Regions from separate parts of the Paenibacillus sp. R14(2021) genome, predicted to be linked through region 2. Evidence: a T-box and tRNA genes for the amino acid it is inferred to sense, from the RefSeq annotation. Region 2 holds a T-box; the other holds one or more tRNA genes.
The links. The T-box of region 2 lies ahead of metG (methionine--tRNA ligase). A T-box ahead of a tRNA ligase gene usually reads a tRNA of that ligase, here a tRNA-Met.
Positions count from the first base shown of each region.

Region 1: it has a tRNA-Met gene. The T-box ahead of metG (methionine--tRNA ligase) is inferred to sense a tRNA for this amino acid. The anticodon was not compared.

Region 1 covers NZ_CP080269.1:119,917-135,304, reverse strand. Annotated here, with positions in the region: gene KXU80_RS00665 (aminotransferase class I/II-fold pyridoxal phosphate-dependent enzyme) at 1-740, shown strand, start outside; gene KXU80_RS00660 (DUF1885 family protein) at 970-1,389, shown strand; gene KXU80_RS00655 (DUF1292 domain-containing protein) at 1,437-1,742, opposite strand; gene KXU80_RS00650 (stalk domain-containing protein) at 1,861-2,433, opposite strand; gene KXU80_RS27740 (hypothetical protein) at 2,593-2,796, opposite strand; gene KXU80_RS00645 (MBL fold metallo-hydrolase) at 2,971-3,696, shown strand; gene KXU80_RS00640 (DUF3892 domain-containing protein) at 3,766-3,993, opposite strand; gene KXU80_RS00635 (hypothetical protein) at 4,186-4,563, opposite strand; tRNA gene KXU80_RS00630 (tRNA-Val) at 4,834-4,909, shown strand; gene KXU80_RS00625 (DapH/DapD/GlmU-related protein) at 5,227-5,769, opposite strand; gene KXU80_RS00620 (YjfB family protein) at 5,961-6,137, shown strand; gene KXU80_RS00615 (L,D-transpeptidase) at 6,455-6,793, shown strand; gene KXU80_RS00610 (S-layer homology domain-containing protein) at 6,900-7,901, shown strand; gene KXU80_RS00605 (SPL family radical SAM protein) at 7,991-8,818, opposite strand; gene ung (uracil-DNA glycosylase) at 8,826-9,533, opposite strand; tRNA gene KXU80_RS00595 (tRNA-Leu) at 9,653-9,738, opposite strand; tRNA gene KXU80_RS00590 (tRNA-Ile) at 9,760-9,836, opposite strand; tRNA gene KXU80_RS00585 (tRNA-Met) at 9,858-9,934, opposite strand; gene KXU80_RS00580 (ABC transporter substrate-binding protein) at 10,356-11,909, opposite strand; gene KXU80_RS00575 (ABC transporter ATP-binding protein) at 11,914-12,792, opposite strand; gene KXU80_RS00570 (ABC transporter permease) at 12,799-15,388, opposite strand, start outside.
Region 2 covers NZ_CP080269.1:507,011-522,398, forward strand. Annotated here, with positions in the region: gene KXU80_RS27760 (pyridoxal phosphate-dependent aminotransferase) at 1-681, shown strand, start outside; gene KXU80_RS27765 (cobyric acid synthase) at 678-2,303, shown strand; gene KXU80_RS02645 (adenosylcobinamide amidohydrolase) at 2,321-3,034, shown strand; gene hrpB (ATP-dependent helicase HrpB) at 3,170-5,866, shown strand; gene KXU80_RS02655 (DUF1294 domain-containing protein) at 5,931-6,206, shown strand; gene KXU80_RS02660 (CPCC family cysteine-rich protein) at 6,247-6,633, shown strand; gene KXU80_RS02665 (HelD family protein) at 6,851-8,944, shown strand; gene KXU80_RS02670 (DUF3900 domain-containing protein) at 9,043-10,140, shown strand; gene KXU80_RS02675 (ribosomal maturation YjgA family protein) at 10,176-10,592, shown strand; gene KXU80_RS02680 (phosphotransferase family protein) at 10,706-11,653, shown strand; T-box leader at 11,699-11,959, shown strand; gene metG (methionine--tRNA ligase) at 12,002-13,645, shown strand; gene KXU80_RS02690 (serine hydrolase domain-containing protein) at 13,653-14,159, opposite strand; gene KXU80_RS02695 (SDR family NAD(P)-dependent oxidoreductase) at 14,334-15,077, shown strand; gene KXU80_RS02700 (response regulator transcription factor) at 15,183-15,388, shown strand, end outside.

The DNA.
Region 1 (15,388 bases), 390 kb from region 2:
GCATTAATCAGAAGCGCGTCCAAACGATCATCAGTATGCTGACGACGACGTCTACCTCGTATATTTTGCTGGCATCGCTGGATACTTCACGCCGCAATCTGGCCATCAACGGCCATGACATCGCAGAGCGCGCAATTAAGCTGGCTCAGCATGCAAGAGAGGAAATCAATAACATGCCCGGCCTCTACTGCATCGGCGAAGAAATTCTAGGTACGGAAGCCACCTACGATTACGATCAGACCAAGCTGACCATCCATGTACGCCATCTAGGCATCACGGGGTATGAGACGGAAAACTGGCTTCGCGAGCATTACAACATCGAGGTCGAGCTGAGCGACATGTACAATATTTTGGCGCTCGTTACCCCTGGCGACACGGAAGAATCGCTTGGCAAATTGCTGACTGCGCTTCGCGATCTGGCCGAGCAGCATCACATCAACGAAGCTAACGAGCTCGTCGTCAAAATTCCGGAGATTCCGCATCTGTCACTTACGCCGCGCGATGCCTTCTACGCCGATACGGAAGTCGTGCCGTTCAAAGAATCCGCCGGCCGCATCATTGCGGAATTCATCTATGTCTATCCACCGGGTATTCCCATTCTGCTGCCGGGCGAAGTCATCTCGCAGACGAACATCGATTACATTATCGACCATGTTGAGGTGGGACTGCCGGTCAAAGGCCCCGAGGATCGCAGCATTCAATTCGTTAAGGTCATCGTGGAAGAAGAAGCAATCTCGTAGCTTTAACATGTACAATGAAAATCCCCGATTCGCTCACTTATGAGCGGTTCGGGGATTTTCATGTTTACTGAAAGAGCAGATATTCGCCTCTCATCGTATGAATTCGAGCAAGGTGACTTTGCCTGGGCATGCTTCGGGGAAATGAATCGCCCCTCAGGTATTAACGAGCAGCTGGTTGTTATTGTCAAGCTATTTCATGAATGCTATGATGAGATGGGGGTGGGCGATAATGAGTCAAAGCGCTTACATAAAATTCGTGCAAGGTTCAACCGTAGATGCACTCAGCCTCGCAGAGGTGAAGGAACGGCTCGTCCGTTACCAGGAACAAACGGCTCTGACCGGGCAGCAATTGGACTGGAATTATACGGAGGCTGCCTTTCCCTATACCGTGGAAACGAAGCCGGGCGAAGAAAACCGCTGGTTCTACCTTAAAGGAACGCATCCACAGTACAATTACATTCTGTTTGGGGTAGGCTCGGAGACCGTTGGAGAACGAAGCGTATCGCATGTTCAGGTCGTACTGCCCGACTCCTCTACTCACGGGGACAAATCAAAGGCGAATGAATTATGCAAGTACTTCGCTAAGCATCTTCAAGCCGAATTAACGATGTTTAACGGACGAACCATTTACTATAATCCGCGCAAATAAGTGAATTGCACAAAAAACTCCGCTGCCGGGCAGCGGAGTTTTTCTTCTTATGCTTGACCTTCGCTCTCGCTCTTCGCGATTTCTTCGTAGATCGCCGTTACGCGTTCCCACTCTGCATCGTCTTCAATACCGACCAGGAAAGCTTCACCGTCTTCTTCTTCAATACGGAAAATTATACCGTCAGCTTCAGGATCGTTACGGTCCAGCAGCACGGAATAAACTTGCTCTTCGGATTCAAACGTAAATACCATAACCATTTCACGCTCGATACCTTCCTCATCCGCGACAAGGAAAACGTGTTCTTCGTGGTCATGATCGTGATTGCAATTCTCGTCATGTACGTGATCGCTCATTGTATTCCCTCATTTCCATTCATTAATGCGCTTCTTTCGTATCGTAACATGGAACAATCTTACGGTCAAACGAAAGGGCGCTTCTGTTGTGGGAAACAGAAGCGCCATAAAGCCGTAATTATGATTTAGCTGCTGCCGTAATGGTCTTCTCCGATACGCCCTGCCAATCGTCGCTGCCAGCCGCTTTCAAGTAGAAGCGAATCGTGTATTTGCCTGCAGTGCTAAACGAATAGTTGAAATCGTCCGTACGGTACCAGAAATTATCTTTATCGACGGTAACATTCTTGGATTGAATCGTCTGTTCGACGCCGCTAGGATCGGTAATCGTTACTTTCACGGCCGAGATCGCGGTCAAAAGATTATCAATTTGGGCGAACACTTTGAAGCTGATTCTATCGCCCTTCCAGACATTTCCGAAGATCGTCGTGTCCTGGAACAAGAACATATGCACATTCGGTTTGTAAATCGTCACTTTCTTTGCGTTGTCATCCCAATTGACGAGTGCCTGCAGCGTGCTCGCCACCTGACGGACCGATAAATACGTTTTGCCGTCCGTAAAGATTCCCGCATCATCTAACTCGCTGCCATTAACGATGACTCGAATCCGCTGAGACGCACCATCTGCAAACAGCATCGTTCCGCCCCACAATGACAGGACCAGCGACAAAATGAGAAGCTTTCTGAACTTCATGGTGGTAAACCTCCGTCCGTTAATCTGGATGTATGGTTATACTCTCCAAGTCGTCCAAAGTTGCGCCAATCCGAAAAGTTTTTTCCTATCGCGCGGCGTGTCAATTTATGTTGAAAACTGCGCTTGCCTGGGAAATAATAATCCGGGAACTATCGCAGACTATACGTATGTCCGCGTCAAAATGCATGGCACGCCCTTACCAACCGCTCCCGGCTGCTTCATGCTTTCATAGTACCGCATGCCTCTAGCGCAAGGCGTTTTGCACACTGCGCATGTATCCGAAAGCACCAGTTTCAACACGGCCTGCTTCCGGTCCGAAGGGGATTTCTTTTTCTTTACCGTTTTGCCTTTGCTTGGAGCCATCTCTCCGCACCTGCCCATCTCTGCAATCGTTCATTGCTATCGTATGTGGGCTAACGGGATCGGTGCTTGGCAGCCATCCGAATACTTAGAAAAAATAATGTTCGCCGCGCCTTTTCAATGCCATGTGGAAATGATAAATTGGAAAGGAATTGTAACGCCTAGGAGGATGCGCGATTGGATATTCAGATGCTTGGAACGGGCAGCGCTTTTGCCAAGACATATTACAACACGAATGCGCTTTTTTATACGGATCAGCACACCCTTCTCCTGGATTGCGGCTTAACGGCGCCTCGGTCCTTGTATAAATTGGACAAGTCGATCGACGATATAGATGCCTTGCTGATTAGCCACATTCATGCCGATCATATCGGGGGCATGGAGGAGTTTGCATTTCGCATGAAGTACACGTTCGGCCGCAAACCGCTGCTGTTCGTGCCGGAGCCGCTTGTTGACGCCCTGTGGGAAACTTCACTTAAGGGCGGGCTTACGCAGGATGAGAGCGCTTCGCTGAGCGATTATTTCGACGTGCGGCGCATTCAGCCGAATGTCAAGACCGAGCTCCTGCCCTGGTTCGCAGTGGAACCGATGCAAACCGCCCATATTCCGAATAAGAAAAGCTACTCCTATCTTATTAACGACACGTTCTTCTATTCGGCGGATCTGATCTTCCATCCGGAGTTGCTGCGGCAGCTGATCGACCGTGGCTGTCAAACGATCTTCCACGATTGTCAGCTGAAGCCGCCTGGTGTTGTGCATACCACGTTAGAGGAGCTCCAGACACTGCCTCTGGACATTCAGGAGCGGATCTGGCTAATGCATTACGACGATACGAAGCCGCAGTATGAAGGACACACCGGCGTCATGCGGTTCGTTGAGCAGCATAAGCGGTACAGCTTCTGAAGCTAATTATGCAAGAAAAAAAGCCCAATTTATGGGCTTTTTTTCTTGCGTGCTTATGGAGTACAAGAATTAGAAGTTAGGGAGCTGGTCTAGATTGTTCGTCGGATCTCCGTCCGCGTCGCCGCGGATATACATTTCGCCGTCCTTGCCTTTAAAGACGTTCACGCCGGCGATGGAGCCGCTCTGAACAGCCGACAGCGCCTCCTCGTAATTAAGCTCCCGGCCGGACGACGTCTTAAACGACATCAAATCGCCGTCTCCGTTTTTGCGTGCGGCAACGAAAGATTCTCTTTCCATTCCCGCTCCCACCCACTCACCATCTGGGCTGAACATGCGTACCATATATTGAATCCTCCTTCTGTTAGTGCTCTCGTAGCATGGCTTGCCTTTCAGCGATTTATGCATAGATAACAATCGGTATGGTGCACGGCTGCTTGCAAAAGCATCATCAAAAAAGTCCGGCCGCGTATGCGCAACCGGACCGGCTTATTAATTATCGTTGTGCAAAGGCGGCTTCTGCTGATCGATGCCGAGTTGACCAGGTAATTTCGGTACTAAATCATGCGGTTTATCTGTTGGTTCATAGACGTCGCTAAATACGGAGCGATCCTGCGGGTAAACAGAATTCATCACGCTGTTGACGAATCCAGCTTTCTGGACGGACACCTCAACAGACGAGTTAGTCGGCAAACAACCCGTACACAGTAATAAACTTAATCCCGTTAATGCTATTTTTCTCATCGATACCACTCCCGAATGTGTGAAAGCAACTGTTGGAAATAGTATACCCGCTGTGCTGGAAACCAAACCCATTCTGACGGTTGCTAGTGCTTCCCTCCCGCTTCCGGAGGCAGCTTTCTCTTCCATACGAATTCCTCATCATATGCTCTGCTGTCATGGATGACCATTCTGGCTACATATACGCAAACTGTACCGACAATACTGAACAGTCCAACCAGCCACACCGCCAAATGGGCAGCTTCCTTCACTAGACAACCCGCCTCTCCATGGTTCACCGCTTGAATACACCTTATGCAGGACTAAGTAGATTTAGAATATTTTTTTATGATAAAAGGTTGACTTCTCCATTTCAGTTTGATATATTATTTCTTGTCACTAACGAGTTCTAATTCACATGATCTGGTAGCTCAGCTGGGAGAGCACTATCTTGACAGGGTAGGGGTCACAGGTTCGAACCCTGTCCAGATCACCATAATTACAAGTGATAAAGCCTGAGAAATCAAGGCTTTTTTTATTTTATTATACCACTCGGGTTTTGTGTATGAATTAGCGTGATACGAATTTGATACAAGGGTTTAACCTGTAATCCTCGTTTTGATTCGGTAGATAGAATTCGAATGGCCTCCGAAAGCTCCGTTTTTTCTCCATCTTTATAGCGACAATTCCAACAATAACGCCTAAAGAACAATAATGACCTTCAATGCGAAGATGCAAAAAGCGGAAAGAGTTAGCTGCTCTTTCCGCTTTTTGCATCTTTTTTGAACTTATGCTGAAATCTCCACATGCTATTCATTCAACGAATCCTATGCCCGCACGAAGCTTTTCTATCATGATTTCCTTTTGCTCACTTGTGATATTGCCGGTTACCGTCCATGTTTGATCAAATGTAGGACTTTCCGACATTCTCTTTCTATTCTTCTCTAAATAATTTGCTGCCGTGTCGACGACGGCATTGCCAACAAATAACGAGTTATCGGGGATATCTTTGGCTACGATACTACCGGCGGCTATGATGACATCGTTACCGATTTTCACATTTGGGAGAATGATGCTGCCAGCACCGACAAACACGCGGTCTCCAATATGGATGAGTCCGATTTTTGTATAATTTAAATGCGTTTTAGTGCTTGCATCATGTGCGATAATATGAACTCTAGGGGCAAGAGTTACGTCATCTCCGATCGTTATCAAGAAGCAGTGAGAGTAGTCGATAATACATTCCGGGCGTCGATTAAAATTTTTTCCGACTTTCAATCCCATATTGATTAGATGTTCGGTTGGAACTTCTCCTCTTAACTTCCAACGAATTCGCTGCACTAATTTAGTTATCACATCTAGTCCCCCAATTCGTTAATCACACAAATGAATCGCCCTATTTTAGCATATTTTAACTATTTCTGTCGATGAACTGTCTATCGGTTATCCTATATCTACTCGTTAATCTCTCGTCCTTCACCTCTTTAGACAACCTGGTAATAATCCGATAACCTATATGTCAGCTACACCAGAGAGGAGGAACCCGCATGGATATCGCATCGCTTTCGACATCCTTGTCTCAGAGCAATTTAGCACAAGCGGTTGGCATCAGCGTACTTAAGATCGCCAAGGACCAGTCCGAACAGCAAGGCCAGCAGTTCGTTCAAATGTTGGAACGCAGCGTACAGCCGAATTTGGGCGGTAATTTCGACGTCCGCGTCTAGTTTAACCTGCCAGAAGAAGGAGGCTGATCCCTCCTTCTTTCTGTTTTTTGCCCGCAAATAAGGATGTTCTTTCGCACTACTTGAACGACAAGGACCACCGACTGCGCTGCAAATTCCTCTTTCCCACATTTCGGCAGCAATTCACCATCGACTAAACCCTTCCGCCGCTGACCATAATTAGTAGTGTTTAATCAATAAATCTAACTCGTAGCCGCAGAAGCTGTCAGCCGTTTACGATGCCTGTGCGCTGATCTCCAGCCAGAATCCAATCCCCTCCTCTTCAACGTTCATATGCTGGCAGGAAGGAGGGATTCCGTATGCCTAACTACCGAATTATCGTGGATTTATCCGACAGACAGCTGTATCTGCATGATGGCAATATCGTTATAAGAGGCTTTCCGGTCGGCATCGGCAAAATGTTAACGCGCACGCCTACTGGAAATTACGAGATTATCAATAAACAGCCGAATCCCGGAGGGCCCTTCGGCGTCTTGTGGATGGGCCTGTCTAAGCCGCATTACGGGATTCACGGCACCAACGATCCCGGCTCCATCGGCAGGGAAGTCTCCCACGGCTGCATTCGGATGTACAACGATGACGTACTTACGCTTGCTGCCCTTGTACCGATTCATACGAGAGTAACGATTAGACCCTAGCTGTCTGCGTTGAACGCACCGCTCTACTGCAACTTTTCAAGAGAAAGGTGCGTCTACATAAGGGAAAGGATACTACCAATTTTAGGTTAATAAGGAGTGTAGCAAGATGAAGAAACCATTATTGGCCGTCGGCATGATGTTGCTCTTGTTCATAGCCGTAACGCAATCTGTCTGGGCTTTTTCCGATACGAAAGATCATCCGAATGACGCAAAAATCTCCGAGCTTCAGAAGCTAGGTATTTTAACCGGAAGCAGCGGCGGCAAAGATGCCTTCCAGCCAAACGGGAAATTGACGTACGCAGCAGGCATCTCAATGATCGTAAAAGGGCTGAATCTGAACCTCGACGGCATCAACTTCTTTAAAGAACCGAAGGTAACCGACAGCTTCCCGAACATGAAGGATGATGCGTGGTACGCAGACGCCTTTATTATCGCAGCCATGAACGATCTCGATATACCGAGAGAAACAAAAGCCAATGCCGAGATGACCCGCGAGCAGTTCGCCCACCATCTGATCCAAGCGCTGCTTAGCAAGGGCGACTACGCGTTCGTCGATATGTATGCGGTGCTTCAGGACGAGAAGGATGTGAATCCCGACTATATGGGCAGTGTTCAGAAGCTTCTGATCACCGGCATCGCCAAGCTCGATGCGAAGCATAATTTCTATCCGAAAACATTGATTACGCGCGGAGATGCAGCAGGCTGGCTCTATGACACCATTTCTTTTGTCAAAGATACGCCTGCACAGCCGCCGATCGTAGATCCGGCTCCTTCCCCGTTCTTCGATATGAATCTGAGCGTCAAGCCGGTTAACGCCGATGTGAATGAAGTTACCGTCTCGGCCCAAGCACCGAATCCAGGCTATGGCATACGGATCGCTTCGATCTCCTTCGAAGGCGACCAAGCGATTATACACGTCGCACCGATTTATCCGGAAAAAGGTAAATTCTTTGCCCAAGTCATCACCACAGTCAAAGCCGTCACGTACGTCTCCTCCTCCTTGAAGCCTGTGCTTGGGGAAACCGGTGCCGGTTCTCCTCCCAATCCAGGCTCTGCGGTGAGCGGCTCTACGGGCATAATTGGCAGCGACGGCGATTCGCAGCGCTAATTCCCTATCGGCTTAAAAACTGCTGCATAAGTGAACAAATAACCAAAGCCCCCGAAGAAGATCTTCGGGGGCTTCCGTATGTGCTTTCATTACGGCATAAAACCTTCTTGCCCAAAATAAACACGGCCCTGCGGCATATGACGCTTCAGTTGGCCGACAAAATCATCCGCGGTCTTCGGCGTATACAACGCCTCTGCACCAAGTTCACGGTACCGCGCAGCCATATGCAGCTGCTCCGAGCGTTTGCCCCCGCTGCCGTCGCCTCGGAAGAAATCATCGACGACAACGCGCTCCACGGCTTCCGCCAGCTGTGCAGGGAAAGCTTCGCTGCAGGGCAGCAACGGCGAAACCGCGGCTTGCACGGGGACTCCAGCTCGCCGCAGCTCGCGGATTGCCCTGAGCCTCCCGGCAAGAGGCGGTGCCGAAGGTGTCAGCACTTTTCTAACGGACTCCAGATCGGTCTCGACTGTCATGCTGACGCGCACTCCTTCTCCAAGCTTCAGGAGTAAATCGACATCGCGGAGAACGAGCGGACTTCGCGTTTGAAGCAGCAGAAACTGAGGAGGTGCTTCAGCTATGATCTCCAGAAGGCGACGCGTAATGCGTGCCTGGTACTCCTCCGGTTGATAGGGATCAGTCGCCGAAGACATGAATACCGTTACATCCCCTTTGCGGAGCGCTCGATGCCATTCATTACGGAACTGCTCCCCATCAAACGACTTCGGCTCCACCCATTCACCCCATGGCTTGCCCTTGAACAAAGCAATCGGCATTCGACGCACGTAGCAGTAAGAACAACCGAACGCGCAGCCGACATAAGGATTGAGTGTATAAGCATATCCGGTCAAATATCCGGAGGCCGGCGTCAACCAGCGTACGGGTTTCTTCTTGCCGACGCCCGGTAGAATAGTAGTCATCTCATCATCATTTCCCAGCCGCCGCTGCTTCAAGCTCCGCTAACGGAGGAATCCGCCAGTCGATCGGAGTCTCTTGCACGCTTTGCAGCCATGCATTGACTTTGGAGAACGGCCGGCTGCCGAAGAAGCCTCGACGCGCCGAGAGTGGACTAGGATGCGGCGATTCCAATACCCGGTGGCGGGTTGAATCGATTGCTGCCGCTTTCTCCTGGGCATGCTTTCCCCACAGGACAAAGGCGATAGGACGTTCCCTCTTGTTCAACTCTGCAATGACAGCATCGGTAAACCGTTCCCAGCCGATTCCTTGATGGGACGCTGCCTCTCCTTCCCGAACTGTCAGCACATTGTTCAGAAGCAGCACGCCTTGTTGTGCCCACGGAACCAGGCAGCCATGATCTGGTACAGAATAACCAAGATCGGCATGCAGTTCATTGTAAATGTTCTTCAGCGAAGGCGGCGTCTTCACGCCCGGAAGCACGGAGAAGCTAAGGCCATGCGCTTGTCCCGGACCGTGGTAGGGATCTTGGCCGAGGATGACGACCTTCACATCCGCGTAGGACGTATAATGAAGCGCGTTGAAGATAGCAGGCTGAGCCGGGTATATCGTTTGCTCCTCGTACGCTTGCGTTAAACACTGCAGGAGCCCGTGAAAATACGGCTTATCTAACTCGCTTCGCAGCACGTTTTTCCAATCATTCATTAAGCTCGGTTTCATATCCTATCATCACCTCGGGAAAATAAAAACCTCCTTGACTGCAGTCTGAGTTGAATCAGAAGAGCAGATAAGGAGGCTTCGTGTTTCATATGGACAATGCAATTACTTGTACAAAAAAGTGCCGAGGACGGGAATCGAACCCGTACGGTGGTCACCCACCGCAGGATTTTAAGTCCTGTGCGTCTGCCAGTTCCGCCACCCCGGCATGTGGATTGATTGAGTAGAATGGTGGGCCCTGAGGGACTCGAACCCCCGACCAATCGGTTATGAGCCGACCGCTCTAACCAACTGAGCTAAGGGCCCTTACGATAATAATCGAAAGGTTGGTTGCGGGGGCAGGATTTGAACCTGCGGCCTTCGGGTTATGAGCCCGACGAGCTACCGAGCTGCTCCACCCCGCGATAACACCGATTCACATGCAATCATTCAATGGCGACAAGTATTAATATACAATATATATGAAGGATAAGTCAAGCAATAATTTACTATGGGAGGAATCGAACGCCATAACGTCCCTTCCGGGATTGAAATACTTCAATTTCCTGCGGGCATTCATATCCATATACCCACCAATCATTTTCCATCCGCTTCACCAGGCAGCCGGCTTGAAATTTGGTTTCATATAATCGTCCCCAATAGATCCACTTCATGCTTGATGCTCCCTTCATTCCGTTTCACTTAGATTACCCACTTTGGGAAGAAATAAGCATGCATAAGTGTCTCGAAATTGCTCGGCATCATAAATAAAGACCGCAGCAGCGCCAAGAGGCGCCGCTGCGATCTTTCCTTATATTTCTTGTGGAACTAGCCAAAGCTTCTAACTTAGCCCCCGTAATTAACGGCTGCGCCGCCTGCATTGCCGACGCCGATCGGACCGCCGCCTACGCCGTCAAGGGGACCATTAGGGTTTTCTTTGATTTTCTGCAGCAGGACATCGCCTTTGGTTTGCCATTCTTTAAGCGCCTGCTCAACCGATTTCTTCTTCTGCATGACTTCTTGGAAGAGCGGCTGTGCGATTTGCTGTACTTGATACAGATTCGGTCTGTCTTGGTACAATTTATCGATAGCCGGATCTTGAGCCGGTACCGGCTTCAGCGTATAGAACGCCGCAATGTTATAGTCCATGCCGTCCTTTGGTTTCAGGAACGATTTGCGCGAGACCATTTCATACGTGCTGCGGGATTTGAGCTTCGCCCATTCCTTGCTGTTGTTGAATTGGATGAAATCCCACGCATCCTCGCTGTTTTGCGCTTTCGCATTGATCGCCATCAGATTGTTCAAGTAGATGTTGCCGCCGACATCAGGCACTTCCGCGAACGTCGGCACGGTCACAACATCCCAGTCCACGTTCGGAAGCTTCGTGTTCTTCACCGCGGCATCCTTCGCTTTGGAAAGCTCGCTGATGTAATCATAGCCGCCGATCGTCATAGCAAGACGGCCGCTGATGAACAAATCGCCTTGGAACGGGTTGAAGGCTTCCTTCTTAATGCCTCCTCCGCCCATACCGCCGCCGTTGTTCACGTCTTCTTGCGTAGGGATGATCTTCGCTTGGTAAAGGTCTGCAATATCCGTCCAAACCTTCTTCCATTGCGGTGTATCGACGGTCATTTTCTCTGCTTTATTATCGAAGATTTTCAGCTGAAGCGGAGCCGAATACGTCTGGGAATCCCAGAATGGATCGCCAACGTAACGGTTGAAGGAGAAGCCGAATTTACGTTCCTTGCCTTCACCCTTCGCCACGCGCTTCGCCAAATTGATTATATCCGGCCATTGCATGCCGTCCTTCGGCGGTTCAACGCCTGCATCCGTAAAGAGCTTCTTATTGTAATAAAGTGCCGAGGAGCTGAATGTCGGCGTCAGAGCGTAGATGGACCCGTCTCCTGCGTCCTTGATTCCATCAATGACAGAAGGAACAAAATCATCGATATCGAACTCTTTATCCTGAATGATCGTATCCAGCTTAGTCAGCATATTATCCTGTGCGAGGCGTTTCAGATTGCCGGAATCGACAACCACGACATCGACAGGGTTTTTGCCGTTCAGCATGTCTTTAAGCTTCTCGTAAGGATCAGGTTGTTTCTTGTTCGGATCCGGCTCTTCGTAGCGCTGATCGTCATAATTGATTGCCGAGACAATCTCGATATCGATGTTGGGATGCAGCAATTCATACCCATCCGTAAACTGTTGGCGCAAATACTGCTCGTTATCGGAGTTGGAATACAAGAATCCGACGCGCAGCACGTGACGCTCCGCATCGCTGTTGCCGTCTCCCTTACTGCAGGCTGCGAGGCTGGAAGCCATTAATCCCGCGGTTACCGCCAGTGCCGACGCTTTAAGCACCATTTTCCCTTTTGAACGCATTGCAATCTTCTCCATCCGATTACCCCTCCAATGATTTGGGCGGCGAAATAATGATTCGCTCGCCGTCAAATTCCATCGATGCTTTATCTGTAATTTGTAAAGCCGTTAAATACGTTTTCGGGATTTGAAGCCTGCCGACGCGATCCACCACGACATATTCTTCATGCACCGCGCCTTGCTGCGACCCGGAAGGATGTTCGAACTCGTCATCCAAATTTGGATTGCGTTTAATAAATTCAGTGCTCGTAAGCCCATCTCGAATGGCGACGACGCGATCGACCTTATGCGCAAGCGTCAAATCATGCGTAACGATGACGATCGTAATGCCGATTTCCTTGTTCAGCCTGCGGAAAATATCCATGATGAGGTCCGAGGTCCGCGTGTCGACGGACCCCGTCGGCTCATCGGCAAGAAGCAGCTTTGGCCGATTGGACAACGAAATCGCAATCGCGACCCGCTGCTGCTCACCGCCCGAGAGCTGATGGAGCTTGTTATGCATCCGCTCCTTCAAGCCGACCCATTCGAGCAGCTGCTTCGCGTAGGCGCGGTCCAGCTTGGAGGAAAGCATCATCGGCATTTCCACATTCTCGAGCGCCGTCAGGTAAGGCAGCAGGTTGCGCGCATTGTTTTGCCAAATGAAGCCGACCGTTTCGCGTTTGTAGGAAACAAGCTGCTCATCGGTGATCTTGAGCAAATCCCACGGACCGACGCTGACGCTGCCGGCGGAAGGGCGGTCGAGACCGCCTAGAATGTTGAGCAGCGTCGACTTACCGCTTCCGCTGTTTCCGATGATCGCCATCATCTCCCCTTCACTTACATGAAGGTTCAAGCCTTGCAGCGCAACGACCTCGAGATCGTCCGATTTGTAAATTTTGACTAGCCCTTCGCATGTAATCATGACGCGTTACCGCTCCTCTCCCATCTTGACCGCCTGATGTACGCGGAGTCTGCGGATATGGGCCAGCAGCAGCACTGCGCCCATCAGCATCATGCAGGCAACAACGATATACAGCTGCGTCGTATCTTTGGAATCGAATACGACTCTAAACGGCGGAACCGAATTCGCAACGTTCTCGGTCGTCTGCAGAAACGGCAGAAACAGCAAGCTTGCGATTTTGCCGATCAGGATGCCGAGTCCGATGGACAGTCCAGCTGTAAAGATCTGCTCCAGAAGCAGCATGCCTGTCAGCTGCTTGCGCGACAACCCCATCGCTCGAAGCACGCCGAACTGCACGATCCTGCCGGATAAATTGAAGAACCAGAACAGGATGTATCCCGTCAGCGAGATAATGATTGAGACCAAGAAGCCAAGGCTCAGAATCCCGAAGACACCGCCGCGCGTAGGAAGCTTGGATTGCGCGGCCAACTCGATGCGAACGTCTTTTACATCGGCGAGCTCGATGCCTTTAGCCTCCAGCTGCTTCATGATCGGTCCGGTCAAGGCACCCGGTTTCATTTTCAGCCAAACCTCGTAAGGAATGATCGGTACCTGGTCATAGATATAGTCGAGATTTGCAATGATGAACGGCGACTGGTCCGGATATTGACTCGGCCAGTAAGGTACGATGCCGACGATTGCGAATTCCACCACGCCGTCCTGAAGTCCGGCACTGATCGTATCCCCAAGCTTCAGCTGATACTTCTTCGCGACATTAGATGGAATGATTGCAGCCTGTTCGTAGAGACCCAGATTGTTCAAGTATTGAAACGGATGATACGGAAACAAATCATTTCGGAACCAACCGACCTTGGAAAAATCGACATTATCGATGCCCATGACCGTGCCTTGGCCAATGGAACGACCCGATACGACGATGTTGCCTTTCGTCTGAAGAACACGGGCAGCGGCTTCGACGCCGTCCAAGCTCTTGAAGATTTCGAAAGGAGGCTCGGAATAGTTAATTCGCGTTGGAACCGACGTACCGCCGCCGTTTCCTCCGCCACCTTGGCCGCCGCCATTACCGTTGCCACCGCTTCCGCCGGAGCCATTGCCGCCACCGCCGGAACCTCCGTTTCCGCCGCCTTGATTGCCGCCTGAGTCGCTGCCGCCCGTATCGATAACTTCTGTTTTCCCTTCCCATACCGTCTGAACCACGACATCCGTACCGAATTTATAAAGTGTACGTTCCGTCGAGTTCATATCGATGGTCCGGGCAGCAGAAGCGTTATACACGCCGAGCCCCAGTGTCAGAATGAGCAGAATCATAAGCGGATAATAGCCCTTGGATGACCGAGATAGCTGCGTCAGCGTCAAGTAAAGCGGAACAGGCAGCAGCTTCTTCCCGAGCCAGTTGAACAGCTTCAGGAGCCATGGGAATATTCGCAGGAAGAACAATCCCATCGCGAAGATCGCCAGTGCCGGCACGAAGAACAAGAAAGGCTGCACATTGAGCTGATCCGTCGTCAAGTTGCTCTTTACCGAAATCATCTGACGTTCATTAAACAAATACCAGCCGTAACCGGCTACGCCGAGCAGCAGCACATCGCCGTACCAGCGCTGCCAGAGCGGCTTGCGGTCGGAACGGGCAATCTGCTTCTTGTAATCGACAATCGAAGCCTTCGCATAGATGACGGCAGGAATAATCGTCGCCATCAACGCGAGCACGACTGCGCCCAAGCCGGCCATAACGGCATCGGTGGAGAAGCCGACCGGCAGAGACTTACGGTTGACGAACTCCAGGAAGCCGTTGGCGGAGCCGATGCTCTTCGCCATGAACCACCCGATGAGCGGTCCGACTACGAGCGCGATGATGCCGAGCATCAAACCCTCCAAGAGATAGATGCCGATGATTTGGCGCGTCCCGGCACCTCGGCTTCGCAGCACGGCGATATCGCTCCGCTGTTTATCGAGCGCCTGTCTTGCATTCATCGCGATAAAATAGAACACCATCGCCAGCATCGGTGCCGCAAGCGTGAAGAGCAGCAGCTGCAGCTGAAGACTCTGCTTCTTGAACTCGCCGAGCAGCTTCGCGAAGGAGATTTCTACCCGCGTGTCTTTGAGCCGCTGGTAGAGATCGATATTAAGCCGGTCGAGCGTCTTGTTCAGCGAAGCCAGCTGGCTCGTTTGAATCTCCTTCAAATCGAAGGCATAGTACCAGCTCGCCGTGTGAATCGGAATTTTGCGATCCTTGAGAAGTCCTTGATGGAAGGCTTTATCTCCGATCGCGAGCGTGCCCATGGTCCCTTCAATACCTTGGTACCAGAAAGGATCTGTTTCCTTGAGCGGCTTGTAGGCACCCACGATTTTGACGCGCAGCGTGAGATTAAGCCCGCTGTAGATGGGATACTCGAACACATCGCCGATATGAATATCGTTGCGGTACATCGCTTCTTCCATAATAACGGCTTCGACCGTGTCGTTGTCGCCGACCGCGTCAGCGAACCAGCGGCCCTGCGTCAGCTCCGACTTCTTATCAAGGCCGGCCATCGTCGTAAGCGCCATGGTGCGCACTCGGCTTGCATCTACCTTCGTTGGATCCTCTGGTGTCAGCTCG
Region 2 (15,388 bases):
ACCGGCGGGCAAACGCTGTGGTTCTTCGGTTCGCCGAACAATCCGACTGGACAGGTCGTGCCGGCTGACATCGTAAGGGAGCTGCTTCGTTGTGGAGAAACAGTTGCAGTGGATGAAGCTTTCATGGATTTTGCCGGCAATGAACGGGAGTTAAGTTTGCTGGGCGATGCAGCATCTCGCGAGCGATTGATCGTCATCCGGTCGATGACGAAGTTTTATGCGATTCCGGGAATCCGGCTTGGTTACATGGCGGCCCATCCTTCTCTGATCAGGCAGTTGGCGGCGCTTCAAGTCCCTTGGAGCGTCAATTCGCTGGCGCAGCAGATCGGCGAAGCCGTGCTGGAGGATAACGCGTACGCCCAATCGACGAGGGCATGGCTGGAAGCAGAACGGCGCTGGTTGATCGAAAACATATCCGCTCTCGGACTGGTTGCATTTGGCAGTGCGGCGGTTAATTATCTATTACTGGCCATTCCCGAAGAACTCGGGTGGACGGCAGCCCGGCTGCAGGAAGCGCTTGGATATAGAGGTCTGCTTATTCGCGATGCGTCGCATTTCATAGGCTTGAACGACAGATATTGCCGCATTGCGGTACGCCTGCGAACGGACAATGAGCTGCTGCTAAGGCATCTGGGCGAACTGCTTGGCAAAGAAAGCTCAGAGGGTGAGGATGGCTTTTGAAACGGAAGAATAACGAGCTGGCACGCACGCTAATGATCCAAGGCACGGCTTCGGATGTCGGGAAGAGCCTCTTGACAGCCGCGTTCTGCCGGATTTTGACGGAAGACGGCTATGCGACCGCGCCATTCAAATCCCAGAACATGTCGCTAAACTCCTATGTCACCTGGGACGGCAAAGAAATCGGCCGCGCGCAAGGGCTGCAGGCGGATGCATGCGGGATTTTGGCCACGACGGATATGAATCCCATCCTGCTTAAGCCGAAGAAAGAAATGGTGTCCCAAGTGGTGGTGCACGGCAAGCCGCTTGGCGATTTCGAAGCGCGGGTGTACAGGGAAGAAGTGTTGGCGGAAGCCGGAGTGATCGTTCAAGACGCACTGCTCCGGCTTAGAGAAGCGTATGACGTCGTCGTGCTGGAGGGTGCGGGAAGTCCGGCTGAGATCAACCTGAAGGACAAGGATATCGTCAACATGCGGGCGGCCGTTTGGGCGGATGCTCCTGTCCTGCTCGTGGCGGATATCGACCGCGGGGGCGTATTTGCATCGATCGTCGGGACGCTCGAGCTGTTGGAGCCGCATGAACGGGACCGTGTGCGCGGCTTTATCATTAACAAGTTCCGCGGCGATGTGTCGCTGCTGCAGCCGGGTTTGGATTGGCTGGAAGCGAAAACAGGCAAGCCGGTTCTTGGGGTGGTGCCGTATTTGCCGAACGTGGGCTTGGAGGATGAGGATTCCTTATCGCTGGATCATGCTGTTGCCGCAGATCGGGCTTTGTTCAGCAAAGCTTCGCACGACGGGAAGCTGGATATTGCCGTTCTCCGCCTGCCGCATATTTCGAATTTCACGGATATCGATCCGCTTCGTGCCGAAGAGGATACGTCCGTCCGCTTTGTCGCATCAAAGGAGCAGTGGGGGCAGCCGGATGCGGTAATTGTCCCCGGCAGCAAAAATACGGTGGACGATTTGCTCTTCTTGCGCAAGAGCGGTCTGGCCGCATTATTGGACCAATTCATGCGCTTGGGCGGACATGTCGTCGGCATTTGCGGCGGTTATGAGATGTTTGGCGCTGCGCTGCTCGATCCGGATCATACGGAATCGGACTTGGATGAAACGCCGGGGCTGGGCTGGTTTCCGTTTGACGTGAAATTCGCAGCCGAGAAACAGACCGAGCGCGTGGAAGGCTTCGCGACGCTGCCAGGCATGCCCGGCGAATATCCGGTCGAGGGTTACGAGATTCATACGGGCGAGGTCCAGTGGCATTCGCATGTGCCCCTTCAAGTGTACGGGAACACGTTACAGTCTGACTCCGCCTCGACCGTCAGGCCGTTCCTGCTTCGCAGAAGCATGGCTCCGGGCGAGCAGCTGCAGACGAACGAATTTCAGGCTGAGGGCTGCGCAAGCGGAGACGGCCGTGTGTGGGGAACGTTTCTTCATGGCGTGCTGCATAATGATGATTACCGGAGAGCTTGGTTGAACCGGCTTCGTCTTGTGCGCGGCTTGGATGGGCTTGCGACCGGCGTCCGGGTCAGTGAGCGGAGAGAGCAGGCGTTTACGCGCTTGGCTGATCATATTCGCAACAATACGGATATCGAGCGAATCAAGCAAATCATAGGCTTGTCCAGATAGGGGGGGGGGGTGCGGCGATGAGTCAACCATTTCGAAACGAGAATCACATGTATAGCTCGTCGATTTGTCCCGGTATATCGATTCGCCATGCCGAGGATCGCATGATGATCAAAACGAGCGAAACTTATTTGACGCTGAGCAGCGCTGTGCATGGAGGCGGCTTCGGGAGCGCGTATCGTTTCATGAACTGGAAGGTGCCGCTTAGCTATGATTGCAGCGATCCGGTGCGCGATTTTGGAGAGAAGCTGAACGAATGGGGCTACTCGCTGCATACGACCATCGGCATGCTGACCGCGGCGAAGCTGACGCATGCATCTATCGCGGAGACTGAGGGCGAGGCGTTCACTATGCTCTGCTGCACAACGGCAGGTACCAGCAACGCGGCCCGTTCCGGGCTTCCGCACCCAACCTACGCGCTATATACGCCGGGAACGATCAATACTTTCCTCCTTATCGACGGACGGCTGACTGCTTCGGCGATGGTGAACGCGGTCATTACGGCAACGGAAGCCAAGACTACGGCGCTGCAGGACTGCGGCATTCGCGATAAGCAGCATGATCTGCCGGCGACGGGGACGACGACGGACTCAATCGTGATCGCTTCAAGTCAAAGTGACCGATATATGCGGACGCATCCCTATGCGGGTGCAGCGACCACGATCGGCGATGCGATCGGCCGCCTCGTTTACGAGACGGTATTCGAAGCGGTGCGGACGCAGGGCGAGCAATAGCGGAGAAGGAGGAAACGCGCGGACCGGAGACGGTTCCGTGCGTTTTTTCATGGGGCGGTTTGGCGGCTGTTTTGACGATGAAAGCCTGAAGTCCCTATAATAGAGCATAGGAAAGATAGAACAGGGGAACTCGACATGAAAGACGCTTACGATAAAATCACCCAGACAGAGCTGCCGATCGACAGCCTGCTGCCGGAGCTGCTGCAGACCTTGGAAGAAAGAACCTCGGCGGTGCTCGTCGCGGCGCCCGGCGCCGGCAAGACGACCCGCGTGCCGCTGGCGCTGCTTGCGGCGCCTTGGCTTGCGGGGCAGCGCATACTCATGCTGGAACCCCGCCGCCTGGCGGCGCGTTCGGCTGCCCGGTATATGGCATCATCGCTGGGGCAGCAGGTTGGCGAGACGATCGGATACCGCGTGCGGATGGATACGAAAGTCGGACCGAATACGGTCATCGAAGTCATTACGGAAGGCGTCTTAACGCGCATGCTCCAGCAGGACCCTTCGCTGGAAGGCGTCGGCATCGTCATCTTCGACGAGTTTCATGAGCGGCATTTGCACGGTGATCTAGGCCTAGCGCTCTGCCTGAAGGCGCAGTCGGTATTTCGCGAAGATCTTCGCCTGGTGGTGATGTCCGCGACGCTGGAAGCGGAGCCTGTCAAGGAGCTGCTCGGCGGTGCGCCGCTGCTGGTCAGCGAAGGAAGCGCGTACCCGGTGGATACCTTCTACGTGCCGAAGCCGGTCGGCGGGCGTCTCGAGGATGCCGTCGTTCGCTGCGTGCTGGACGCGATGAAGCAATATGATGGCGACGTGCTCGTGTTTCTGCCCGGCGCCGGCGAAATCCGCCGCGCGGAAGGGCTGCTTCGCGGGGCCATTGGAGGACGTGCAGCGGATGCTGGGCATAGGCCTGCAGTGGTGGTGCTTCCGCTGTATGGCGCTCTTTCACCGGAAGCGCAGGACCGAGCGGTCGCAGCAAGCGCGGGCGGCGAACGCAAAATCGTGCTCGCCACCTCCATTGCGGAGTCCAGCGTGACGGTTCGCGGCGTCCGTATCGTCGTGGACGGCGGCCTCAGCCGCGTGCCGCGCTTCTCGCCGCGGACAGGCATGGCGCGGCTTGAGACCGTGCCGGTATCCGTCACTTCGGCGGATCAGCGGCGAGGCCGCGCCGGGCGGGAAGCGCCGGGCGTATGCTTCCGGCTCTGGAGCGAGAGCGAGCATCGCCGGCTGCAGCCGCAGAGCGATCCGGAGCTGCTAGGCGCTGACCTTGCGCCGCTGGCGCTGGAGCTTGCGATCTGGGGGGTCGAAGACCCCTCGGAGGAGCTGGCATGGTTGACGAAGCCGCCCGCCGCTGCCTATGCGCAGGCGATGGAGCTGCTGCGAGAGCTGCGCGCCGTGGATGACACCGGCAAGCCGACCGCGCATGGGCGAGCCATAGCGGAGCTCGGCATGCATCCGCGCCTAGCGCATATGGTGCTGGAGGCGAAGCCGCTCGGGCTTGGCGCGCTCGCTTGCGAGCTTGCGGCGCTGCTAAGCGACCGCGATCTGCTGCGCAGCACGCGCAGCATTGACTTGCGGCTGCGCCTCGACGCGCTGCACGGACGCGGTGCCGAAGCTGCTGCGGTTGATCCGGCCGCGGCGAAGCGAATCGCCGCGGAAGCGCGCGAGTGGATGCGGGCGGCAGGCATCGCACCGCATCCGCAGGAGCAGGGCGGCTCAGCCGGATCGCCGCGCCGGCAGGGCGGCACCGGCGGCGCAGGCTCCGCGGCTGCCGGCCCGGCAGGCAGGGCCGGCGCAGCCGAAGGCGATTCGCCGCGCTTGGCCGCATCCGCGGCTGCAGCGCAGCCGCTCGCGGCGCTGCAGCCGGATACCGCCTGCGGCGTCCTGCTCGCGCTCGCGTATCCCGATCGCATCGCGCAGCGGCGCGGCGACGGTCGCTTCCTGCTACGAAGCGGGCGCGGTGCCGCCGTGCAGGAGCTGCAGCAGCTCTCGTCGGCGCCGTACTTGGCGACCGCGGAGCTGGAGGACAGCGGCAGCGACAGCCGGATCCTGCTGGCCGCACCGCTTACACTGGCGGACCTGGAGACCTATTTTGCCGATCAATTAGAGTCGGAGACGGACGTGAGATGGGATCGGCAGGCCGAAGCCGTGCGCGCGAGACGCCGGGTGCGGCTGGGCGCGCTTATTCTGAAAGAATCGCAGCTTGCTGATGCGGATGCGGGACAAGTCGCCGAAGCGCTGCTCGGCGGCATTGCCGACAACGGGCTTGAGCTGCTGCCGTGGACCAAGCAGGCCCGGCAGCTGCAGGACCGCATCAATCTCATGCACGCGCACAATCCGGAATGGCCGGATGCGTCCGAAGCCGCTTTGCGCGCGTCGCTTCCAGCTTGGCTCGGTCCCTATATTGGCGGCATGCGCAGCCGAAACGATCTGTCCCGGCTGTCGATGGCGCCGATCATCGAATCACTGCTGTCCTGGCAGGAACGCCAACAGCTGGACGTGGAGATTCCGACGCATCTGACGGTGCCAAGCGGCTCGCGCATTCCGCTCGATTACAGCGACCCTGCCGCGCCAGTGCTTGCCGTCCGGCTGCAGGAGCTGTTCGGCCTGCGGCAGACGCCGCGAATCGCAGGCGGGAAGCTGCCTGTCACGATCCATATGCTTTCGCCGGCTCACCGGCCGGTGCAGGTGACGCAGGATCTTGCGAGCTTCTGGCAGCATGCGTATTTTGATGTCAAGAAGGATCTCAAAGGCCGGTATCCGAAGCATTACTGGCCGGACAACCCGCTTGAAGCGCCTGCGACGAACCGGGCTAAACCCCGGCCGCCGCAAGCTTAATTTTCGCTCGCAATTCTTGCGGGCGCTTTGCACTTATTCTATGATCATGAAGGAGACTGCTTCCGTGACACTATTCGAGAAGCTATGCCTTGCTTATGCAATTATCGTAAACCTCTACGCCTTCTCGCTTATGCGAGTAGACAAAATCCGTGCGGTCAAGGATCGCAGGCATCGAATCCCGGAACGCAAGCTGCTCGGCGTGAGCGCCGCCGGCGGCGCGCTTGGCGCATTTGCCGCCATGCGGATGTTCCGTCACAAGACGAAGCATCCTGCTTTCTCCGTGGGCCTGCCGGTCATGCTGGTCGTTCATATTGTTTTGGTTATTTGGGCAATCCAATAGAAGCAGAAGCCTCAAATGTAAGCAGAAAGGAATCGTTGCAATGATTCGTTATTCATGTCCCTGCTGCGGCTATCCGACCTTGGAGCAGCCGCGCGTTTGGGAGATTTGCCGGTTATGCGGCTGGGAAGACAATGGGCAGGACGATCTCTACGCAGACCAGGTCTGGGGCGGTCCCAATGCAGATTATTCGCTGACCGAAGCCAGAGCCAATTTCAAGCAGCATTACTCCATGTACAGAGATCCCGGTAACACCCTGCACCAGACGGAACAAGAATTGAAAGCGAAATGGGCGCTCATGCGTGCTTTCGACAACCTTAAGAACGCGCCTGACGCATCCAAACCGCAGCAATGGCTGCAGATCACCGCGCTGGAAGGCGTGCTGTCGGATACCGTTCAAGCACGCATTGCCGGCATTCTCTATCCGTGACGCTGCGCCGCGAACTGGAACCAATTGACACTCCCGCGGCCCTATGCTATATTGTTCACTCGTGCTCCCCGTGAGCGCATCCCATTATCCGCTATACGATCAGACCAAGCCGCATGCAAATGCGGCTTTCGCCGCCTTCTTTTACATATTACCGTGAGGCCGCGGCAGCCGTTATCATGCAATTACAAGCTTGCAGTCGCAGAGGGAGGTAACTGACATGACCGTTCAAAGTGCCTTTCAAGAAGAGGCTAATCGCATCGACGAAGTACTGCTGCAAATCCGCAAGCAGCTGCGCGGAATCGGACCTCGGTACACCGGCAACGATTTCACGGAGCAGATGCTGGAAATCCAGCGCGAGCAGCGCGAGCAGCGGCTGAACGTCGCAGAGCGGGAGCCTTATTTTGGCCGCATTGATTTTCAGGAAACGGTGCATCCCGCTCCTAAGCCGCTCTATATCGGCAAGGCCGGCGTTGCGCATGAGAAATCCAATGAGGTGCTGGTCGTCGACTGGCGCGCGCCTGTTGCGAGCTTGTTCTACGCCTTCAGCGGCGGAGAAGCGCCTGTATCCTACGAGTCACCGGACGGCGATGTTGAAGGCACGGTGCACCTGAAGCGCAACTTGATGGTGCGCGAAGGGAAGCTCGAGCGCGTGGTCGACAGCTACGTGCGCGGCCAGGAAGAGGAGAGCGTTACGGACGAATTCCTGCTTTACCGGCTGGGCGAGAGCAAGGACAACAAGCTGCGCGATATCGTTTCGACGATCCAACAGGAGCAGGACCGCATTATCCGTACGGATAAAAATAAAGCCGTCTTTATACAAGGGGTCGCGGGCAGTGGTAAAACAACCGTTGCGCTGCATCGGCTCGCTTATTTGCTGTACCGTTACGCAGGATCGATCCGGGCGGAACGCATGGTCATCTTCGCGCCGAACCGGATGTTCCTCGATTATATTTCCGGCGTGCTTCCGGAGCTTGGCGTTGGCGACATTCTTCAGACCACGTTTCCGGACTGGGCGCTGGAGCAGCTCCAGCAGACGGTACGTTTGGACGAAGCGTACGACCCGATGAATTACTGGTTCGAGCAGCCGCGAACCCGCGAAGAAATTCAAGGCTCCTCGAGCCGCATCAAGGGAAGCCTGGCATTCAAGGCCTTGATTGATGCCAAGCTCGCGCTGACGGAATCTTCGCTCATCCCGGTGGAATCGTTCGAGCCTATGCCTGGCTGGCGCGTCACACCTGAGATGATTACGGAATGGCTGTCGACCGACGAGAGCAGCGAGCCGTATATGAAGCGCCGCAACCGGCTGGTCAGCCGCCTGAAGCGCTGGCTGGAATCGGAATGGAAGACGCGCCGTCTGACGGACAGCAAGCTGAAGACGAAGCTGAACACGAAGCTGAATGCCTACGTCAAGAAGATTCCTTCGCCGACCGCGCCGCAGCTGTACAGCTCGCTGCTCGGCGACGCCGCCGCTCAAGAGCTGCTCACTTCCAAAGGCTGCGCGGCAACGATCAAGCTGCTGAAGACGAAGCTCGTATGGCCGGAAGACTTGGCGCCGCTTGTCTATATTCAGGTCCGCCTGAACGGATTCGACGGGCTGCCGTACGATCATGTCGTAATCGATGAGGCGCAGGACTACTCGCCGTTCCAGCTGGAAGCCTTGAAGCAGTGTCAGCGTCAGCCGTCGATGACGGTGCTAGGCGACTTGCAGCAGGGGATTCACGGCTATGCCGGTATTCACAGCTGGACAGAGCTGACGTCGTTGTTCCTTGAAGCCGACACCGGCTATTTCGAGCTGGATCGCAGCTACCGGTCGACGATGGAGATTATCGACTTCGCCAACCGCGTGCTCGGTGCCATGGGCGACGGTGTGAAGCCGGCTGTGCCGGTATTCCGGAGCGGCGAAGCGGTCGACGTCGTGCCGCTGGCGAATGACGCCGAACGGCTTGATACCATTGCAGATACGATTCAATCGTGGCAGCAGAACGCCGACTATCGTACGATTGCCGTGCTAGGGCGCAACACCGCCTCCTGTGAAGCCATTTCGAAGCGGCTTGCCGCCGCCGGCATTGAAGCCGCGCTCGTCCAAAGCAAGCAGGAAGCCTACGGCGGCGGACTTACCGTCGTGCCCGCTTATTTGGCCAAAGGGCTGGAGTTCGATGCCGTGCTCGTCGCCGATGCCGACAGCGGCAGCTTCGGCAGCAATGACGCCAAGCTGCTCTACGTGGCTTGCACGCGGGCGCTTCATAAGCTGAAGCTTCTCTATTGCGGCGAGCTGACGACGCTTGTCGCGGAGCCTGCCGCCGTTTCCTAAATGCGGGACAGAAGCGGACCGGATATGCTATGCTAATGGCTTGTAGACCAAGGCTTAGCCTGGTATAACCGTTTGATAGCAGAGGGGAATTGCGACAGATGGATTTTATCGTGGAATACTTATCTTTTTTTGTCATACAGGGGGAAGGCGGCGACAGCGCCGCGGCGAAGACGTTTACCCATTACCAAACCTTGGATCGCTATGATTATGCGGACAGCGAGCTGAAATCGTTCCTGGACGGCGAATTTACGCGGATCGTGAAGCGAAAAGCTGAGCGCCACCCGAGCACGGATGCAGCGCCGACGAAGATCGGCCGCTTTATCGTGGAGCCGGGCTACGAGCTCGACAGCAATCCGAACTACAATACGTTCCAACGGCTGCGCACGGCGGAATCGGCAGCGGAGTTTCACGGCTTCGCCGACGAGCTTGTCCGACTGTACATGGAGGCGGCATCCGTTCGCGGCGGCGCCTTCATCGTTGTGCACGCTACGCCTAACCGGCATACGGATCAGCCGATTCTGTTCGTGCTGAAATGCGATTTCGAACCGAAAATCGCGCGGATCACCGATGCGGACAACTTGATCTCCCATGTGGAAATGGCCATAAGCGCACGCAACATGAAGTCCATTCAATATCCGCATATGCCGGAAGAAGGCATGCTGGAGTACTGGGAGCTGAAGATCCACCAAGCCTCGCATGCCCGGTATTTCGAGGATTTCCTGCGTTTTATCAGCTACGAGAAGGCCATGCCGGAGCTCATGAACGAGCAGGTGCTGACGATGGTGCATGACTACATGGAGGACAAGTGGCAGGGCCACGAAGGCGAGGAGCGCCAGCAGGAGGCGCAGCAGTTCGAGGTATGGGCGGCCAGCGAGAAGCGCGAGCTGCAGGAGTCGTGGCCGCAGGAGCGGGTCATCGCCGCGGCGGAAGTGCTCGTGGAGCAGCAGCCGAATCTCAGCGTGGCGTTCAAGCTAGGGGATATTTCGGTGAAGGGGCCGCTGTCAGAGTTCGGGCAGACCATTCATTTTGCCACCTACAATGGCCGTTATATCGCCCTCGTCGAAGGTGACTTCTTCCAATTCGATCGCAGCATGTCGCCGGTCGAGCTGCTGCAGCCGCCGGATTTGCTTGAAGTGCTGGAAGTCGTGGGACGTAAGAAAGAGAAGGAAACGCCTAAAGACGATCTGCCGTATTAATGCGGCGGACGGGAGCCATGAGAGGAGTCTTGCGCTTGCTCAACACGCGGTTCGGATACGGGCTGTCAGTGCTGGCTGCGATTGTTCTGGGGCTCGGCTCCAGGCATTATGCCCATGACTTGCCGGATTGGCTGGCGGACCATGCGGGCGATGCGCTCTGGGCGTGCATGGTTTACTTCGGCTGCCGCTTGCTCTGTCCCGGCCGAAGTCTGCGATTCGCAGCCTGCACGAGTCTTCTGTTCTGTTGCGCGATCGAGTGCAGCCAGCTTTATCAGGCCGATTGGATCAACGCGTTCAGGCATACAAAGCTTGGCGGGCTCGTGCTCGGACAAGGCTTCCTTGCCGTAGACTTCCTGCGTTATACAGTCGGAGTCATCGCTGCTCTAAGCATGGATGGGTTGTCGCAGGCAGGAAGAAGACGAACAGCAGACAGCATCACGACTTTCAAATAGCGAGTTTGGGCGATTGGCAGGCATAGAAGCTTCCAGTCGCCTTTTTTACATACAGATCTCCATGCTTCGGTCGAACCGAAGTCAATTCTATTCAGAAAGAAAGCAGGTGTACCATGAGAGAATGGTTGGATGATGAAGCGCTTCTTCGTAGTCGGATTCCGTCGCTGCACGCCTGTACGAAGCTCGAACGTATCTATAAAGGGTACTCGGGCGACACCAAATTGATCGGCTTTGCCAGCGATGACCGGCCGCTCTACCTGCTTAGAACCTATAGCTTAGATGAGAAAACGAGAAAGGAATCGGAATTCGCAGCCCTTCAGCTGATGGAGCGTCATGGCGTGCCCTGCTCGCGGCCGATTGAAATCGGCGATCTGCCGGATCTCGGCATCGGATACATGCTCTTGTCCTACATCGAGGGAGCTGAAGCGACGGATGCGCTGCCGCTTCTGACGGGTCGCGAGCAGTATGCGGTCGGCGTTCAAGCTGGCATCGAGCTGCGCGGCATCCATCAGGTGCGTCCGGCCGATCCGATTCGGCCTTGGCATGAACGTATGGCGGTCAAGCATGCCGCTTACCGGGAGGCCTATGCCAGCTGCGGCACGATTCTCCGGGATGAGGCGAAGCTCTTGTCCTTTATTGACGGGCATCTTCATCTCATGCAGGACAGGCCGAACCGGTTTCAGCATGATGATTACCACGTCGGCAACCTGGTGATTGCAGGCGGCCGTCTGTCCGGGGTCATTGATTTTAATCGCTTCGATTGGGGAGATCCCCTGCATGATTTCCTGAAGGCCGGTATGTTCAGCGCAAAAGTCAGCGTGCCTTTTGCTGTTGGCCAAATTCGAGGGTATTGGAACGGCAGCGAGCCAGACGAGCGCTTCTGGCAGCTGTACGCGCTCTACTTGGCGATGACGCTTATCTCATCCGTCGTGTGGATTCTTAACGTGAAGCCGGAGGAGCTTGACCTCATGCTGCTTAAGATTAACGCGGTCTTGGACGATCACGACAGCTTCGAACGTATCGTTCCTGCTTGGTACAGCTCCTATGCGGAAGCCGATTGACATTGGATGCGGCGATTGTTATTATTTGCAATAACTTCAATATCTTGAATGGCTAAGAAGAGAAGAGTACCTTGGCGACGTCTTTCGCAGAGAGCCCCGGCAGCTGGGAAGGGGTAAAGCACCGACTTGGGAATATGGTCTCTGAGCTGCGCATCGAAGCCCACGTGGTTGTAGACTGCGCCGGAACCCGCATCCGTTAACGTGCTAGGGTATACACGCGAGCCGCGTCGTACCTGAAGAGGCAAATGCCGAGAGGCATTGGTAAAATTGGGTGGTACCGCGTGAGTTTCAACTCTCGTCCCTTTGGGATGGGAGTTTTTTGCGTTCTAAGACAAGGAGGGAAGCGGAATGGCGAATATTTTTATCGGTGGGGCATGGCCTTATGCGAACGGTTCCCTGCACCTGGGCCGGCTGGCGAGCTTGCTGCCGGGCGACGTGCTGGCGCGTTATTACCGTGCAAGAGGCGACAAGGTGCTGTACGTCTCCGGGAGCGACTGTCATGGGACGCCCGTCGCCGTGCAAGCCGCGCAGGAGGGAGTTTCACCCAAGGCTGTCGCGAGCCGCTATCACGAGGAGTTCGTGGATTGCTTTGAGAAGCTCGGCTTCTCGTACGATCTCTATACCCGCACAGACCAGGAATTCCATCATCGTGTCGTTCAAGATCTATTCCTCCAGCTGCTGGAGAACGGCTGGTTGTACAAGAAAACGGTTCAGCAAAGCTTCTGCGAGACGGATCAGCGTTTCCTGCCCGACCGATATGTGGAAGGCACGTGTCCGGTATGCGGAAATCGCGCCCGCGGGGACCAATGCGACTATTGCTCGACGCTGCTCGATCCATCGGACCTCACGGATAAGACATGCAAGCTTTGCGGCAACCCGCCTGTCGACCGCCCTGCGGAACATTATTATTTGGCGCTCAGCCGCTTTCAGGCAGCACTCGCGGATTACGCGAAGGATCATCCGGAATGGAGAGAGAACGCCATCCAGATTACGAAGCGTTACTTGGAAGAAGGCCTCCAGGATCGTGCCGTAACCCGGGATTTATCGTGGGGCGTGAGTGTTCCCGTACCGGGATTCGAAGACAAGAAAATCTATGTGTGGATCGAAGCCGTCAGCGGCTACTTGTCGGCCAGCCAGCAGTGGGCGGAGGAGAACAGCGGCAGCTGGACGGATTTTTGGGTGGACGGGAACGAACCGATCACCGCCTATTACGTGCACGGCAAAGACAATGTGCCTTTCCATACGCTCATTTGGCCGGCGATCCTAATGGGCGCAGGCGGCCTGCACCTGCCCGACCGAATCGTTTCCTGCGAGTACATGACTCTAGAGGGAAAGAAATTTTCGACGAGCCGTAATTGGGCAGTTTGGGTGCCGGATATTCTGAGCCGGTATGGGCCGGATTCGATTCGTTATTTTCTGATCGCGAATGGTCCTGAGAAGAGGGATACCGACTTTTCCTGGCGGGAATTTATTCACAGTCATAACGGCGAGCTGCTTGGCGCCTTCGGCAATTTCGTCAACCGGACGCTGGCCTTTATCGTAAAGTCCTTCGAGGGGCGGGTACCGGAAGGAACGCTTGACGAAGAATGGGGAGCGGCGATTGCGCGTCTATACTCGGATTCAGGCGCACTCATCGAGCATGGCCATTTTAAAGAAGCGATCGAGCTGATCTTCGCAAGCGTCCGCCAGGCCAACAAATATTTTGATGAGCAGAAGCCGTGGCTGCAAATCAAGGAAAATCGCGCGGCGTGTGGAAATACATTGTATGTCTGCGTTCAAATTATCGCCAACCTGGCGAACCTGCTTCAGCCGTTCGTTCCGTTCTCGTGCGATCGGATCAGGCGGTTTCTCGCGTTTCAGCCTCCGGTATGGGAGCCTGTTGCCGCCTCGGCTGGCCAGCAGATTAACGATTTGACGCTGCTGTTCGAACGCATCGACGTCAGCCGGATCGAAGAGGAGACGCAGCGGATGGAACAGCACCGGACATCTTAGTTCCCTTCTAAGGCTTGCAGCAGGGTATGGTTAAACGCAGCCTGATCCTCCTTGTAGTTGTCGGTGTAGCGGTTGAGCATGCGAACGCCGACGGCGTTATGCGTTGGTAGTACGACGCAGTGGCAGCCGGCGGCTCCGGACGCATAATACCAATTGTCCTGATGATACAGCCGAAGAGGCGTTTCCCGGCTTCCTCGGATGTCAGAAGCTCATCATACAGGTCGAATAGTTCTGGCGGAAGCAGACGATTGCCGTTAATGATGCCTTTGCCTAGATGCAGCATTCCCCAGCGTGCAAGGTCAAGCGAGCTCGTGTAGAGATTGCGCTCATGCCCTTCGTTCGATTCGATTCGGACGGAGGCATAACTGCCGTCTGCCTGAAAGACGCAAACGAGACTCGCCTTCGGAACAGAGACCCATTCCGTTGCGCTGCATTGGAGCGGATCAAGGACCTTCGCGGTCAGCAGGTCAGCGATAGTGGAGCCTGTTAGCGCTTGAATGAGCTTGCCGGTCAACCCTCCTTCGTAGCATTTTCTGGGAAAAAGGCTCAAATTGCAAAATCATCCTTCGTCGTTTGCATAGGTACAGGAGCTGGCTGTCCGAGAAAGCTTTCATCATATTTTCATAGAAAGCGAACTCTGCCAGGCTCCTTCAGGCTTCTTTATTCGTAGTTTAGGAGGAATGCAATCATGCCGATGAGAACGAAAGCCGCCATCGTAACCGGTACTTCACGCGGGATTGGCGAAGCGCTTGGAGCTGCACTGCTTGAGCAGGGCTATCGCGTTTACGGCGTATCGCGGTCGGAATCGCAGCGACTGCATGACGAGGCGCACTATACGGCAATGTCGTGCGACCTATCGGATGCGGAGCAGGTCGGATTGCTCGCGGAGCGGTTATTTCGCGAGTATCCTCTTGCGTCGGCCGAAGAACTGCTGCTCATCAATAATGCAGCTATGCAGGAGCCGCTCAGGCCGCTTGAGGCCGTTTCTGTAACGGAAATGACAGATCATATTCAGACAAGCCTGCTTGCGCCGATGGCGTTATGCAGCGCGTTTATTCGCAATACAGCCAGCTTACCTATGTTGAAACGAATTGTGAACGTCACCTCGGGGCTTGCGCTCTATTCCGCGCCGTCGATGAGTTTGTATTGCAGCAGCAAGGCGGCACTGAACATGCTGACGCGATGCATCGCCGACGAACAGCGGGATCGGCCTTATCCGGTATTTGCTTACGCCGTGGATCCGGGCATGACCGAGACGCAGATGCAGGTAACGGCGCGAAGCCAGCCGAAGGGCGATTTCCCTTATGTCGATTTCTTTCGGGAGAGCCACGAGCAGGGGGAACTGCGGACCTCGGATGAGGTTGCCGCCGAGATTCTCCGGCTTCTGGCGATGGAACGGCCGAATGGTTCGCTTCTGCGTGTGAGCGATTGAACCCGGCGTACCGTCCGTTCATATTCCGTTCATAGATCGGTTCTATAGTAAGACAGCAGAGCCTGCGGGAGCAGGTCTAGTTTATTGCATCAGGAGTTGATAGCTGTGGCGACCTTGCTGGTTGTTGATGATGATCCCCATATCCGTGAGCTGATTCGGATTTTCCTTGCCCGTGAGGGGTTTGATATTGTAGAAGCCGGAGACGGCGAAGAAGCGCTCGCCGTGCTTGAGCATACGCAGGTGCTGCTTGTCATTCTCGACGTGATGATGCCGAATATGGATGGCTGGGAGCTTTGCCGCGAGCTTCGCAG